2 regions of the Pseudomonas sp. MF08831 genome follow, and region 2 is predicted to be linked to the other one. Evidence: riboswitches for the same ligand, from Rfam matches in the RefSeq annotation. Region 2 holds a riboswitch; the other holds the start of a gene.

Region 1 (5,837 bases), on a different contig from region 2:
CGCGTCCTTGGTGTAGGCCACCAGGCGACCGTTACTGGAAATCAGCGCCAGTTCGCCGGCGCCGTTGTAGAGGTTCTGGTCGGCGCGGGTGAGCATGTCCTGAATGAAGTTCACCGACAGGTCGGCGCCGACGATGCCCTGGAAAGTGCCGTCGATCATGATCGGTTCGATAAACGAGGCCAGCATCACCATCGCATCGCCGACCTTGTAAGGCGCAGGGTCGATGGCGCAGGGCTTCTTGCTTTCTTTGGAGCACAAGTAGTACTCACTGGCCCGCACGCCGGTGGCGAGGATGTTCTGGTCGTTGACGTCGGCGAGTTTGTCCAGGCCCAGGCTGCCATCGGCGTTGCGGTACCACCACGGCAGGAAGCGCCCGTCGGCGGCCATGCCGACGATCGGCGTGTTCACGTAGGCGGCGTCGTTATGGTCGATCGCATTGGGTTCCCAGCCGATATAGGCGCCGAGGATTTTCGGGTTGCGCACCACGGTTTCGTGCAACAGGTTGATCAGTTGTTCGCGGCCCACTTGCAAGGCCGGTTCGCCCTTGGCGTCTTTCATGCCGAGCAGGGCGTTGGCCGTGGCCAGGCCTTTGGCGGTCACCAAGGGTGCTTCCAATTCACGCTGGATCAACGTGGCCTGGGTGTGCGCCAGGGCGGTGAGCCGTTGCTCGATGATCTGCTCGAACTGCGCCTGGGTGCGTTCCTGCACCAGTTCCTGGGTGCGCGCGCCGGCGAACACCGCGTAGAGCACCAAAACGGCGACCACACTCAGCACGATGGCCCCGGTCAGTGCTGCGACAGAAAACTGAATCGACTTGAATTTCATGAAAGCTCCGGGCGCAGGGGCAGGTGGGCTGCCTTTGTGTATCGGCCACGGGCTCGGGAGGCTTAAGGCTCGGCGGGTGAAATAGTGCCGGATGTCGCAAATGGACTGTTGGCCGCCGCTGTGGGCAGGTGGGATGTATCTGAAAGTTAGCGGTTACACGTCTGTTGTATCTGGCGCCGATACACATGAGCGCCTAGGATACGCGCCATGTTTTCAGGGAGCGTGTTCATGAAGAAGTCATTGGCGGTAAGTGGGTTGGTTGCGGCGATGCTGCTGGCGGGTTGCCAGTCGGTTAACACCACCAGCGGCGGCGCCGTCGGGGTAGAGCGCAAGCAGTACATGTTCAGCATGTTGTCGAGCCAGGAAGTCGACCAGATGTATGCCCAGTCCTACCAGCAGACGCTGGGTGAGGCGAGCGGCAAAGGCATGCTCGATAAAACCAGTGCCAACGCCAAGCGCGTGCAGGCCATCGCCAATCGACTGATCGCCCAGGCGCCGACCTTTCGCCCGGATGCGGCGCAGTGGAAGTGGGAGGTGAACCTGATCAAAAGTGATGAGATGAACGCCAACTGCGGGCCTGGCGGCAAGATCTTCGTGTACAGCGCGTTGATCGACAACCTCAAGCTCACCGATGACGAACTGGCCGCGGTGATGGGCCATGAAATCGCTCACGCCTTGCGCGAACACGGCCGTGAAGCCATGTCCAAGGCCTACGGCATCGAGATGGCCAAGCAGGGCGCCGGTGCCTTGTTCGGTCTGGGCCAGGACAGCCTGGCGCTGGCCGATACGGTGGCCAACTACGGCATGACGCTGCCCAACAGCCGCGCCAATGAAAACGAAGCCGACCTGATCGGCCTGGAGCTCTCGGCTCGTGCCGGCTACAACCCGAACGCGGCCATCACGTTGTGGAACAAGATGGCCAAGGCATCGGAAGGTGCGCCGCCTGAGTTCATGAGCACGCACCCGGCCTCCGACAGCCGAATCGCCTCGTTGCAGGCGGCGATTCCGAAAGTAATGCCGCTTTACCAGCAGGCCAAAAAATCCTGAGTTAACGCGGACCCATGTGGGAGCTGGCTTGCCTGCGATGCAGGCGGGTCGGTCCTTCAGAAATACCGAGTTGATGCCATCGCAGGCACGCCAGCTCCCACATTGGATGGGGTTTACAGGTCTAGATCCAGCCGCTGCTTTGCATGGCCTTGTACACCGCCACCACTGCCAGAACGAAAAACGCCGTAGCCGCCAGTCGACGAATCAGGGTCAGCGGCAGTTTCTCCGCGGCGAAATTCCCCGCCAGAACCACCGGCACGTTGGCAATCAGCATGCCCAGGGTGGTGCCGATAATCACCAGCCACAGCTCAGGGTATTGCGCCGCCAGCATCACCGTGGCGATCTGCGTCTTGTCACCGATTTCGGCGAGGAAGAACGCAATCAGCGTGGTCAGAAACGGGCCGAACTTGCGCGTGGTACTGGCTTCGTCATCGTCGAGTTTGTCCGGCACCAGGGTCCACAGCGCCGTAGCGCAGAAGCTCGCCGCGAGGATCCAGTGCAACACCGCATCCGAGAAGAAACTGCCGAACCAGGCGCCCACGGCACCGGCAGCCGCATGGTTGGCCAGGGTCGCGGCGACGATGCCGGCGATGATGGGCCAGGGTTTGCGAAAGCGTGCAGCAAGGATGAGCGCGAGCAGTTGCGTCTTGTCGCCGATTTCGGCCAAGGCAACGATTGCGGTAGGAACGAGTAATGAATCCAGCATCAGGTAAGTTTCCAGGGGCGGGTCGACACGGCTATGACACGTACAGCCTTCCCGCCCCGGGTAAGGTGTGCGTGTCATAGGTCTTGTCAAACCCCGGTCCGTCTGTGCGGACTCCTGGGTCGCATACGCCATGGTCTGCTGACCAAGTATGTTGACGTATGCCGGACGAGCGTGGCGCTCGTGGGAGACTACTCCCCTAGGACGGAGCGGATTCTGCCTAGGCAAAATCCATTCGGCAAGCCTTCTTTTTCAAAAAGCCATCAGCCGCGTTTGGCACGATAAATGCGAAAACCGTTGCCTTCGGCCTTGATTGCACACACGCCCAAGTGCTCTTCGATCAGCGGTTGGTACTTGAGGAAGCTGTTGGCCACCAAGCGCAGTTCGCCGCCTTTTGCCAGGTGTTTCGCCGCTTTTCGCAGCAAGTTTTCCGTGGCGAAATAATCGGTGTGCACGCCGACATGGAACGGCGGGTTGCTCAAAATCGCGTTCAAACCCATCGGCGCAGCGTCGATGCCGTCCCCGGTCAACACCTCGGCTTCCAGGCCATTGGCCGCCAACGTCAGGCGGCTGCTGGCGGCGGCGAACGCATCCACGTCAAGCATCGTCACCGTGTTGTGCGGGTAGCGACGCTTGACCGCAGCGCCCAGCACGCCGGCGCCGCAGCCAAAGTCGAGCAAGTGCCCGCTGGGCAACTTGTCCAGGTGTGCAAGCAACAGCTCGGTGCCGCGATCCAGGCGACCGTGGCTGAACACGCCCGGCAGGCTCACCACCTTGAGCGGCCCTTCGGCCAGCGGCACTTCAAACACATGCGCCAGGCTTTCCAGTTCGACCGCTTGCGGGGCATTGGCCACGGTGACCTGCCACAGCTGGCAGTGCCGCGCGTTGTCGAGCTTGCGGGGCTTGCCGAACGGAATCATCTGCTTGGCGGCGCTTTCGATACCGCCTTTTTTCTCGCCGACCAGAAACAGCTCGGCGCCGGGCAGGCGTGCGGCCACGGCGTTGAGCAGGTAATCGGTGAGGTCCTTGGATTTGGGCAGGAAAATCACCGCCGCATCAAACCCGCGTTCGGGCACGTTCACGCCGAAATGGCTGCGTTCGGGGAAGCGTGCGTCGAGCGCCGCCTGGTCGCCGGCATGCCAGCTCCAGCCGTAGGCATTGGGCAGGCGGCCGAGCAAATCGTCGGCGGGCAAACCTACCAGCAGCAGGTTGCCTTGAAAAAGTTCGGCCTGACGAAGCAGTACTTCACTGCGCGGATCCATGGTCTGCTCCTTGAAAAGGGGCGCAGTTTATCAACTGACGACGCGCAGCGGGGTGCCGTTGAAAAAGCCACGGGCGTTTTCCGCCAGTTGGCCAACGATGCGCTGCCGCGCTTCGCGACTGCCCCAGGCGTTGTGGGGCGTCACGATCAGGCGAGGAATGTCGCCGGCCAGCAGCGGGTTGCCGTTTACCGGTGGCTCCACGCTCAGCACATCGGTGGCCGCACCGCCCAGATGGCCGCTGCGCAACGCGTCCGCCAGGGCTTGTTCGTTGATCAAGCCACCGCGCGCGGTGTTGACGATAAACGCGCCGGGCTTGAGCAGCGCCAATTCGCGAGCGCCGATAAAGTCGCGGGTGTGTTCATTGAGCGGGCAGTGCAGGGTCAGCGCGTCGACTTGCGCGAGCAGTTCATCCAGTGGCACGCGGTCAGCGCGGGCAGGGCGGCCCGGAATCGCGCCGAGCACCACGCGCATGCCGAAGGCTTCGGCCAGGCGCGCGACGGCGCTGCCCAGTTCGCCGTGGCCGAGCAGGCCGAGGGTTTTGCCCTCCAGCTCGACAATCGGGTAATCCAGCAGGCAGAACTGTTTGGCTTGTTGCCATTTGCCCGCGCTGACGTCGCGTTGGTAGTCGTTCAGGCGCGTCGCCAGATTCAGCAACAGCATGATCGTGTGCTGCGCCACCGACGGCGTGCCGTAGCCCTGGCAGTTGCTCACCGTAATGCCATGGGCGCGGGCCGCGGCGAGGTCGACGTTGTTGGTGCCGGTGGCCGATACCAGGATTAGCTTGAGTTCGGGGCAGGCTTGCAGCGTTTCGGTATTCAGCGCGATCTTGTTGCTGATGACCACTTGAGCGCCTTGCAGGCGTTCGACCACATTCTGCGGCGTGGTGTGCGCGTAAAGCTGCAGGTCGCTGAAGCTGTTGCGCAATTCGCTGAGGTCCAGGTCCCCCAGGTCCAGGGACGGGTGATCAAGGAAGACGGCGCGGCGATTGTTCGTCATCAACTGTACCTTTTGCGACAGGGTTCGAAGGCGTAATCTGCCGAGCCTATCAGATGAAATAATCAGTTACTTAATGGAGTGAGCATGTACGCCGCCGAGTTTTTGACCGTAGCCTTGATTCACTTGTTGGCGGTGGCCAGCCCCGGCCCGGATTTCGCCGTGGTGGTGCGCGAGAGTGTGACCCATGGCCGTCGCGCCGGCACCTGGACCGCTTTGGGTGTGGGCTCGGCGATTTTCCTGCACGTGGGCTATTCGCTGCTGGGGATTGGTTTGATCGTGTCGCAGTCCATCGTGCTGTTCAACGCACTGAAGTGGGCGGCGGCGGCGTACTTGTTGTACATCGGTTTCAAAGCTTTGCGTGCGCAGCCGGCCAAGCCGGTTGCCGAGGGCGAGTTGCGGCCTGAAGTGGGTGAGCGCACTCCGCGTGCGGCGTTTACTGCGGGGTTTGTGACCAATGGTTTGAACCCCAAGGCCACGCTGTTTTTCCTGTCGCTGTTTACTGTAGTGATCAACCCGCACACGCCGCTGGCGATCCAGGCTGGGTACGGTGTGTACCTGGCGGTGGCGACGGCGTTGTGGTTTTGCCTGGTGGCTATGTTGTTCAGTCAGCAGCGGGTACGCGCGGGATTTGCGCGGATGGGGCATTGGTTTGATCGGACCATGGGGGCGGTTTTGATTGCGATTGGTGTGAAGCTTGCGTTTACGAGTATGAAGTGAGGGGTGGGCTTTGGTTTGTGCTGTGGGAGTGAGTGCATATCCGTTGCTGCGGTAACGGCCACTTAGGGTTCCGCTCTTACAGCGGGTCACTTTTGGCAAACGCCCCAAAAGTAACCAAAAGGTCTTTGCCCCACCACTCGGCACCTCGCTTAGGCTCGGTGTGCCCTCACTCCGGCTTGAATCCGTGGGCCGCCGCGACGGGCCATCCATGGCCCAACGCGGCTAACCCGGCGTCCTGCCGGGTTACCCACGGATTCAAGCCTGCGTTCGGCCAGCGTGGTTGACGG
Region 2 (5,837 bases):
CGCAACGCCTTGGGCTTGTACTTTATCGGCATGGCGGCGGCCATCGTGTTTGCGTTCGGCTGGGTGTTCTACCTCGACGACGGCTTGCATCTATTCATGATTTCGCTGGTGTTCCTCGGGTTCTTCGGCGGCAACTTCGCGATCTTTTCCCTGTGGTTGCCCGAGCAATACCCAACCCGCATCCGCGCCACAGCCTTTGCGTTCAATGCCTCGGTGGGGCGCTTTATCGGTGCCGGGGTCAACTTCCTGCTGGCCGCGGCCATCCATGCGTACGGCTCTATCGGCGTACCGATTGCCTGGACCGCCGCCGCCTTCGTGCTGGGCGTGCTGATCCTGCCGTTTGCGGTTGAAACCCGCCACCAGACCCTGCCGCAGTAACCCTATTTGGAGACGCCCATGCAAGCGTTACAAGGCATCAAGATCATTGACCTCAGCCGCGCGTTGTCCGGCCCGTTCTGCAGCATGGTGCTGGCCGACCTGGGCGCCGATGTGATCAAGGTCGAACCCGGCCCCGCCGGCGACATGAGCCGCACCTGGGGCCCGTTCGACCGTGGCGTGAGCACGTACTACCTGTCGTGCAACCGCAACAAACGCGGGCTGTGCGTGGACTTTCGCAACCCCCGCGGCCTGGACACCATCCAGCAATTGATCGACGGCGCCGACGTGGTGATCGAGAATTTCAAACCCGGCACCCTGCAGAGCATGGGCCTGGGTTTCGAGGTGCTCAGCGCCCGCAACCCACGGCTGATTCTGGGCAGCATCAACGCCTTTGGCAGTGACGGCCCGATGAGCACTTGGCCGGGCTTTGATCAGATCGCCCAAGGCTACTCCGGGCTGATGAGCCTCACCGGTTTCAGCGACGGCGACCCTACCCGTACCGGCACCGCCATCGGCGACCTGACGTCGGGCATGTGGCTGGTGACCGCCATCCTTGCTGCGCTGCTGGAGCGTGAACGCAGCGGTCGCGGCCAACACGTACACACCTCGTTGCTTGCCAGCCTGATGGGTTTGCTCAGCGTGCACGGCCAGCGCTACCTGAGCCTGGGCGATGTCCCACGGCGCACCGGCAATGCCCACGCGGTGATCGCGCCATACGGCGTGTTCCAGACCCTGGACGGCCCGTTGAACCTGGCGCCGATCACCTCGGCCATGTGGAGCAAGCTGTGTGTGCTGCTGGACCTGCCCGAGCTGCCGGACGACCCGCGCTTTGCCAGCAATGAAGCGCGCGTGGAGCACCGCGATGCGTTGAAAGCGCTGCTGGAGAGCCGCTTGAAAACCCGCGGCAAACGCGACTGGACCGAGCGTTTCACCGCCGCCGGCTTGCCCGCCGGCCCCATCAACACCCTTGACGAAGTGTTCGCCGACCCACAGGTGCTGCACAGCCGGTTGACCCAAACCCTGGACCATCCCACTCTGGGCGCATTACGCCAGGTGGTGACGCCGGTGTTCACCGAGGCCGCACAGGCCGGCGCGCAGCGGCCACCGCCGTTGTTAGGCGAACACAGCGTCGAGGTGTTGCTCGAAGCCGGCTTTGATCCGGCCTCGGTGCAAACCTTGCTGCAGGCCAACGTGCTGTTGCAGGCCACTCCACCCGACCGTTCAACAGGAACTGCACCATGACTGCCACTGTGTCACTCAAGCTCCTCGACACGCGCATTGCGCGCTTGACCTTCAGCAACCCCAGCCAGCGCAATGCCCTGAGCGCGCAGCTGCTCGACAGCCTGGACGAAAGCCTGGTCGCCCTCGCCGCCCAGCGCGTCGGCGTGGTGATCCTCGGCGCCGACGTCGGCCAAAGCGTATGGAGCGCCGGCCACGATATCGGCGAAGTGGCGCGTGACCGCGACCCCGTCGCCTACGGCAAACCGCTGGAGCAAGTACTGCGGCGTATCCGCGCCTACCCTGGCGTGGTCATCGCGCTGATCTCGGGCTCGGCCTGGGGCGGCGCCGTGGACCTGGCCATGAGCTGCGACCTGGTGGTGGCGGACCCCAGCGCCAGCTTCGCCATGACCCCGGCCAACATCGGCCTGCCCTACACCACCAGCGGCCTGTTGCGGTTCTTCAATAACCTGCCGATTCATGTGCTCAAGGAAATGTTCTTCTGCGCGCAAAAACTCGACGCCCAACGGGCCGAGCGCTTTGGCGTGATCAACCGGCTGGTGCCTACCGATGCCCTCGAGGCCACCGCCCTGGAATACGCCCAGGGCATTGCGGCCAAGGCGCCGCTGGCGATTCAGGCGGTCAAGGAACAACTGCGCATCCTCGAAGATCTGCAGCCGATGCCCGTGCAAGCCATGGAGCACATCGCCGAACTGCGCCGCCAGGCGTGCGCCAGTGCTGATTTCGGTGAAGGGCTGGCAGCGTTCGCCGAGCGCCGTCCACCGGTATTTGAAGGGCGTTGACGCAATTTTCATATTGGGCTGTCTATGATGCGCCCCTTCGTTGGGGAGTAACCGGCTTCTGACCCGCTCAGAAGCGTTCGTATCAACATATTCGGCAACCTGCCGTGGTACGAACACCGTTGAGGTTGGTGAGACCAGCGACACATCCATGCCTAAAGTCGGGCGTGTGGTTGTGTCGTTGACTCATACAGCCCGACTGGAAGCCTCACCGTGAACCCCATTTCTCTGATTTTTCTCGCCCTGGCCATGTCCACGGACGCCTTTGCGGCGGCCATCGGCAAAGGCTCCAGCCTGCACAAACCGCGTCTGGCCGAAGCACTGCGCGCCGGCCTGATCTTTGGTGTGATCGAAGCCATTACGCCGATGATCGGCTGGGCCATCGGCCATGCGGCCACGCGTTGGGTGCAGGACTGGGATCACTGGATCGCCTTTACCCTGCTGGTCGCGCTGGGCTTGCACATGATCTACAACGGGCTCAAGGCGGACGATGAGGAGGCGCAAAAGCCTACCCAGCATTCCTTCATGATCCTGGCCATCACCGCCTTTGCGACCAGCATTGATGCGATGGCCGTCGGTGTGGGCCTGGCCTTTATTGATGTGAATATTCTGGTGGCGTCGGCAGCCATCGGCCTGGCGACCATGACCATGGTAACCATCGGCATGATGCTCGGTCGGGTGCTGGGCACGGTGGTGGGCAAGCGCGCCGAAATGGTCGGCGGCGTGGTGTTGATGCTGGTGGGTGCGACGATTCTCTACGAGCATTTGTCGGCTTAACGGCTCGCACTGAACAAACGTGGGAGCGGGCTTGCCCGCGAAGGCGGCGAATCAGTCGATGCATTTTTTGACTGACCCCGCGCCTTCGCGAGCAAGCCCGCTCCCACAGCAGGTCTGCAGCGTTTTAAGCCGCGTGACTTTCCTTCTTCAAGCTCTCCATATCAATCACGAAGCGATACTTGACGTCACCCTTGAGCATCCGCTCGTACGCCTCGTTGATGCCCTGGATGTCGATCATCTCGATGTCCGAGACAATCTTGTGCTTGGCGCAGAAGTCCAGCATGTCCTGGGTTTCCTGGATACCGCCAATCAACGAACCGGCCAGGCTGCGGCGTTTGAAGATCAGGTTGAACACCGTCGGCGACGGATGCGGGCTGTCGGGTGCGCCGACCAGCGTCATGGTGCCATCGCGCTTGAGCAGGTTGAGGAACGCATCGAGGTCGTGCGGCGCGGCAACGGTGTTGAGGATAAAGTCCAGGCTGTTGACGACCTTGGCCATCTCGTCCGGGTCCTTCGACACCACCACTTGATCGGCACCCAGGCGCAGGCCGTCTTCGCGCTTGTTCGGCGAGGTGGTGAACAGCGTGACATGTGCGCCCATGGCATGCGCGATCTTCACCGCCATATGCCCTAGCCCGCCGAGGCCGACCACCCCGACTTTTTTGCCGGGCCCCACCTTCCAGTGGTGCAGCGGCGAGTAAGTGGTGATGCCGGCGCACAGCAGCGGCGCCACGGCCGCCAGGTTCGAATCATCGTGGGAGATGCGCAGCACGAACTTCTCCTTGACCACGATATTGTCCGAGTAGCCGCCAAAGGTATTTTCGCCGCCGTACACCGGGCCGTTGTAGGTGCCGGTAAACCCGTTCTCGCAGTATTGCTCCTCGCCCTCGGCGCAGGATGCGCAGTGCTGGCAGCTGTCGACCATACAACCGACACCGGCCAGGTCACCGACCTTGAATTTTTTCACGTTGGCACCGACTGCCGTGACGCGGCCGACGATTTCGTGGCCGGGCACCTACGGGTACAAGGTGTTGTGCCATTCGTTACGCACGGTGTGCAGGTCGGAGTGGCACACGCCGCAATAGAGAATATCGATCTGAACGTCGTCCGCCCCCGGCGCGCGGCGCTCGAAGGTAAAAGGCTTGAGTGCATCCTTGGAATCCCGAGCGGCGTAGCTGTAAGTCTTGGCCATTTGGTTCACCTGTTGAACTGACGGTAGAGGTCAGTGGACCAACGCAGACGCGCAAGCGTTCAACCGAGCACATCCGTACAAGCCCCTGGGCCGGTTTAACGCGATAGTGAGATTTAGCGTTTGCCCCCTGACCCTAAGGAGTTTTCCATGAGCACATTCGTTGCCAAAGACGGTACCCAGATCTATTTCAAGGACTGGGGCAGCGGTAAGCCCGTGCTGTTCAGCCACGGCTGGCCACTGGATGCCGACATGTGGGAATACCAGATGGAATACCTGAGCAGCCGTGGCTTTCGCACCATCGCCTTCGACCGCCGGGGTTTTGGCCGCTCGGACCAACCGTGGACCGGTAACGACTACGACACCTTCGCCGACGATATCGCCCAACTGATCGAACACCTGGACCTTAAAGACGTGACCCTGGTGGGCTTCTCGATGGGCGGCGGCGATGTGGCGCGCTACATCGCTCGCCACGGCAACTCGCGTTTGGCCGGCCTCGTGCTGCTGGGCGCCGTCACGCCGATCTTCGGCCAAAAACCGGATTACCCGCAGGGCGTGCCTACCGCAGTGTTCGATGGCATCAAGGCCGGGCTGCTGAAGGATCGCGCGCAATTTATCAGCGACTTCAATGTCTCGTTCTATGGCATCAACAAGGGCCAGCAAGTCTCCCAGGGCGTGCTGACGCAGACCTTGCAGGTCGCGCTGCTGGCGTCGCTTAAATCGACCGTGGATTGTGTCACCGTGTTCTCCGAGACCGACTTCCGCCCGGACATGGCCAAGATCGAGGTGCCAACCCTGGTGATCCACGGTGACGGCGACCAGATCGTGCCGTTCGAAACCACCGGCAAAGTCGCGGCCGAGATGATCAAGGGCGCGCAACTGAAGGTGTACAAGGATGCGCCGCACGGTTTTGCCGCCACCCACACCCAGCAGTTGAACGAAGACTTGTTGGCGTTCCTCAATCGCTGAAGCGAGTGAATCACCCTCTCCTTATTTTGCCGGGCTTGCCCGGTTTTTTTTTCGACCGGCGCTGACCCTCGGTATGATGCGGCTGAACCGGCGACTGCCCGACGCGGTCCCAACCCATACGCTCATCGCTGCAGGTAATCGCACATGTCACTGCCAAAAGAAATGACCCTGATCGAAATCACCGCCCCTGGCGGCCCCGAGGTCCTGCAACCACGCCGGGCCGATGTGCCGGTGGCAGGTCCCGGTGAAATCCTGATCCGCGTGCACGCGGCCGGCGTCAACCGCCCGGATGCGTTGCAACGCGCCGGCAAGTACCCGATGAAGCCCGGCATGAGCCCCATTCCAGGTTTGGAAGTGGCCGGCGAAGTGGTTGCATTGGGCGAAGGTGTCAGCGAGTACGCGCTGGGTGACAAGGTGTGTGCCCTGACCAACGGCGGTGGGTACGCACAATTTTGTGCAGTGCCTGCCAGCCAGGCCTTGCCGATTCCGGATGGCATGGACTGGAT

What was found. A riboswitch is a leader RNA that binds a small molecule or an ion and turns the genes downstream of it on or off. The one in region 2 is predicted to bind manganese.
Region 1: another riboswitch for manganese. It lies ahead of AC19YS_RS12995 (TMEM165/GDT1 family protein); the one in region 2 lies ahead of mntP (manganese efflux pump MntP).

What each region holds. Positions count from the first base shown of each region.
Region 1 is NZ_JCBCUX010000005.1:251,080-256,916, forward strand. It holds partial or broken gene AC19YS_RS12985 (methyl-accepting chemotaxis protein) at 1-825, opposite strand, end outside; gene AC19YS_RS12990 (M48 family metallopeptidase) at 1,054-1,872, shown strand; gene AC19YS_RS12995 (TMEM165/GDT1 family protein) at 1,994-2,578, opposite strand; yybP-ykoY riboswitch at 2,667-2,788, opposite strand; gene AC19YS_RS13000 (methyltransferase) at 2,839-3,837, opposite strand; gene AC19YS_RS13005 (2-hydroxyacid dehydrogenase) at 3,868-4,833, opposite strand; gene AC19YS_RS13010 (LysE family translocator) at 4,918-5,550, shown strand.
Region 2 is NZ_JCBCUX010000011.1:223,526-229,362, forward strand. It holds gene AC19YS_RS22320 (MFS transporter) at 1-378, shown strand, start outside; gene AC19YS_RS22325 (CaiB/BaiF CoA transferase family protein) at 397-1,620, shown strand; gene scpB (methylmalonyl-CoA decarboxylase) at 1,617-2,399, shown strand; yybP-ykoY riboswitch at 2,430-2,597, shown strand; gene mntP (manganese efflux pump MntP) at 2,610-3,173, shown strand; partial or broken gene AC19YS_RS22340 (NAD(P)-dependent alcohol dehydrogenase) at 3,298-4,365, opposite strand; gene AC19YS_RS22345 (alpha/beta fold hydrolase) at 4,513-5,331, shown strand; gene AC19YS_RS22350 (NAD(P)H-quinone oxidoreductase) at 5,476-5,837, shown strand, end outside.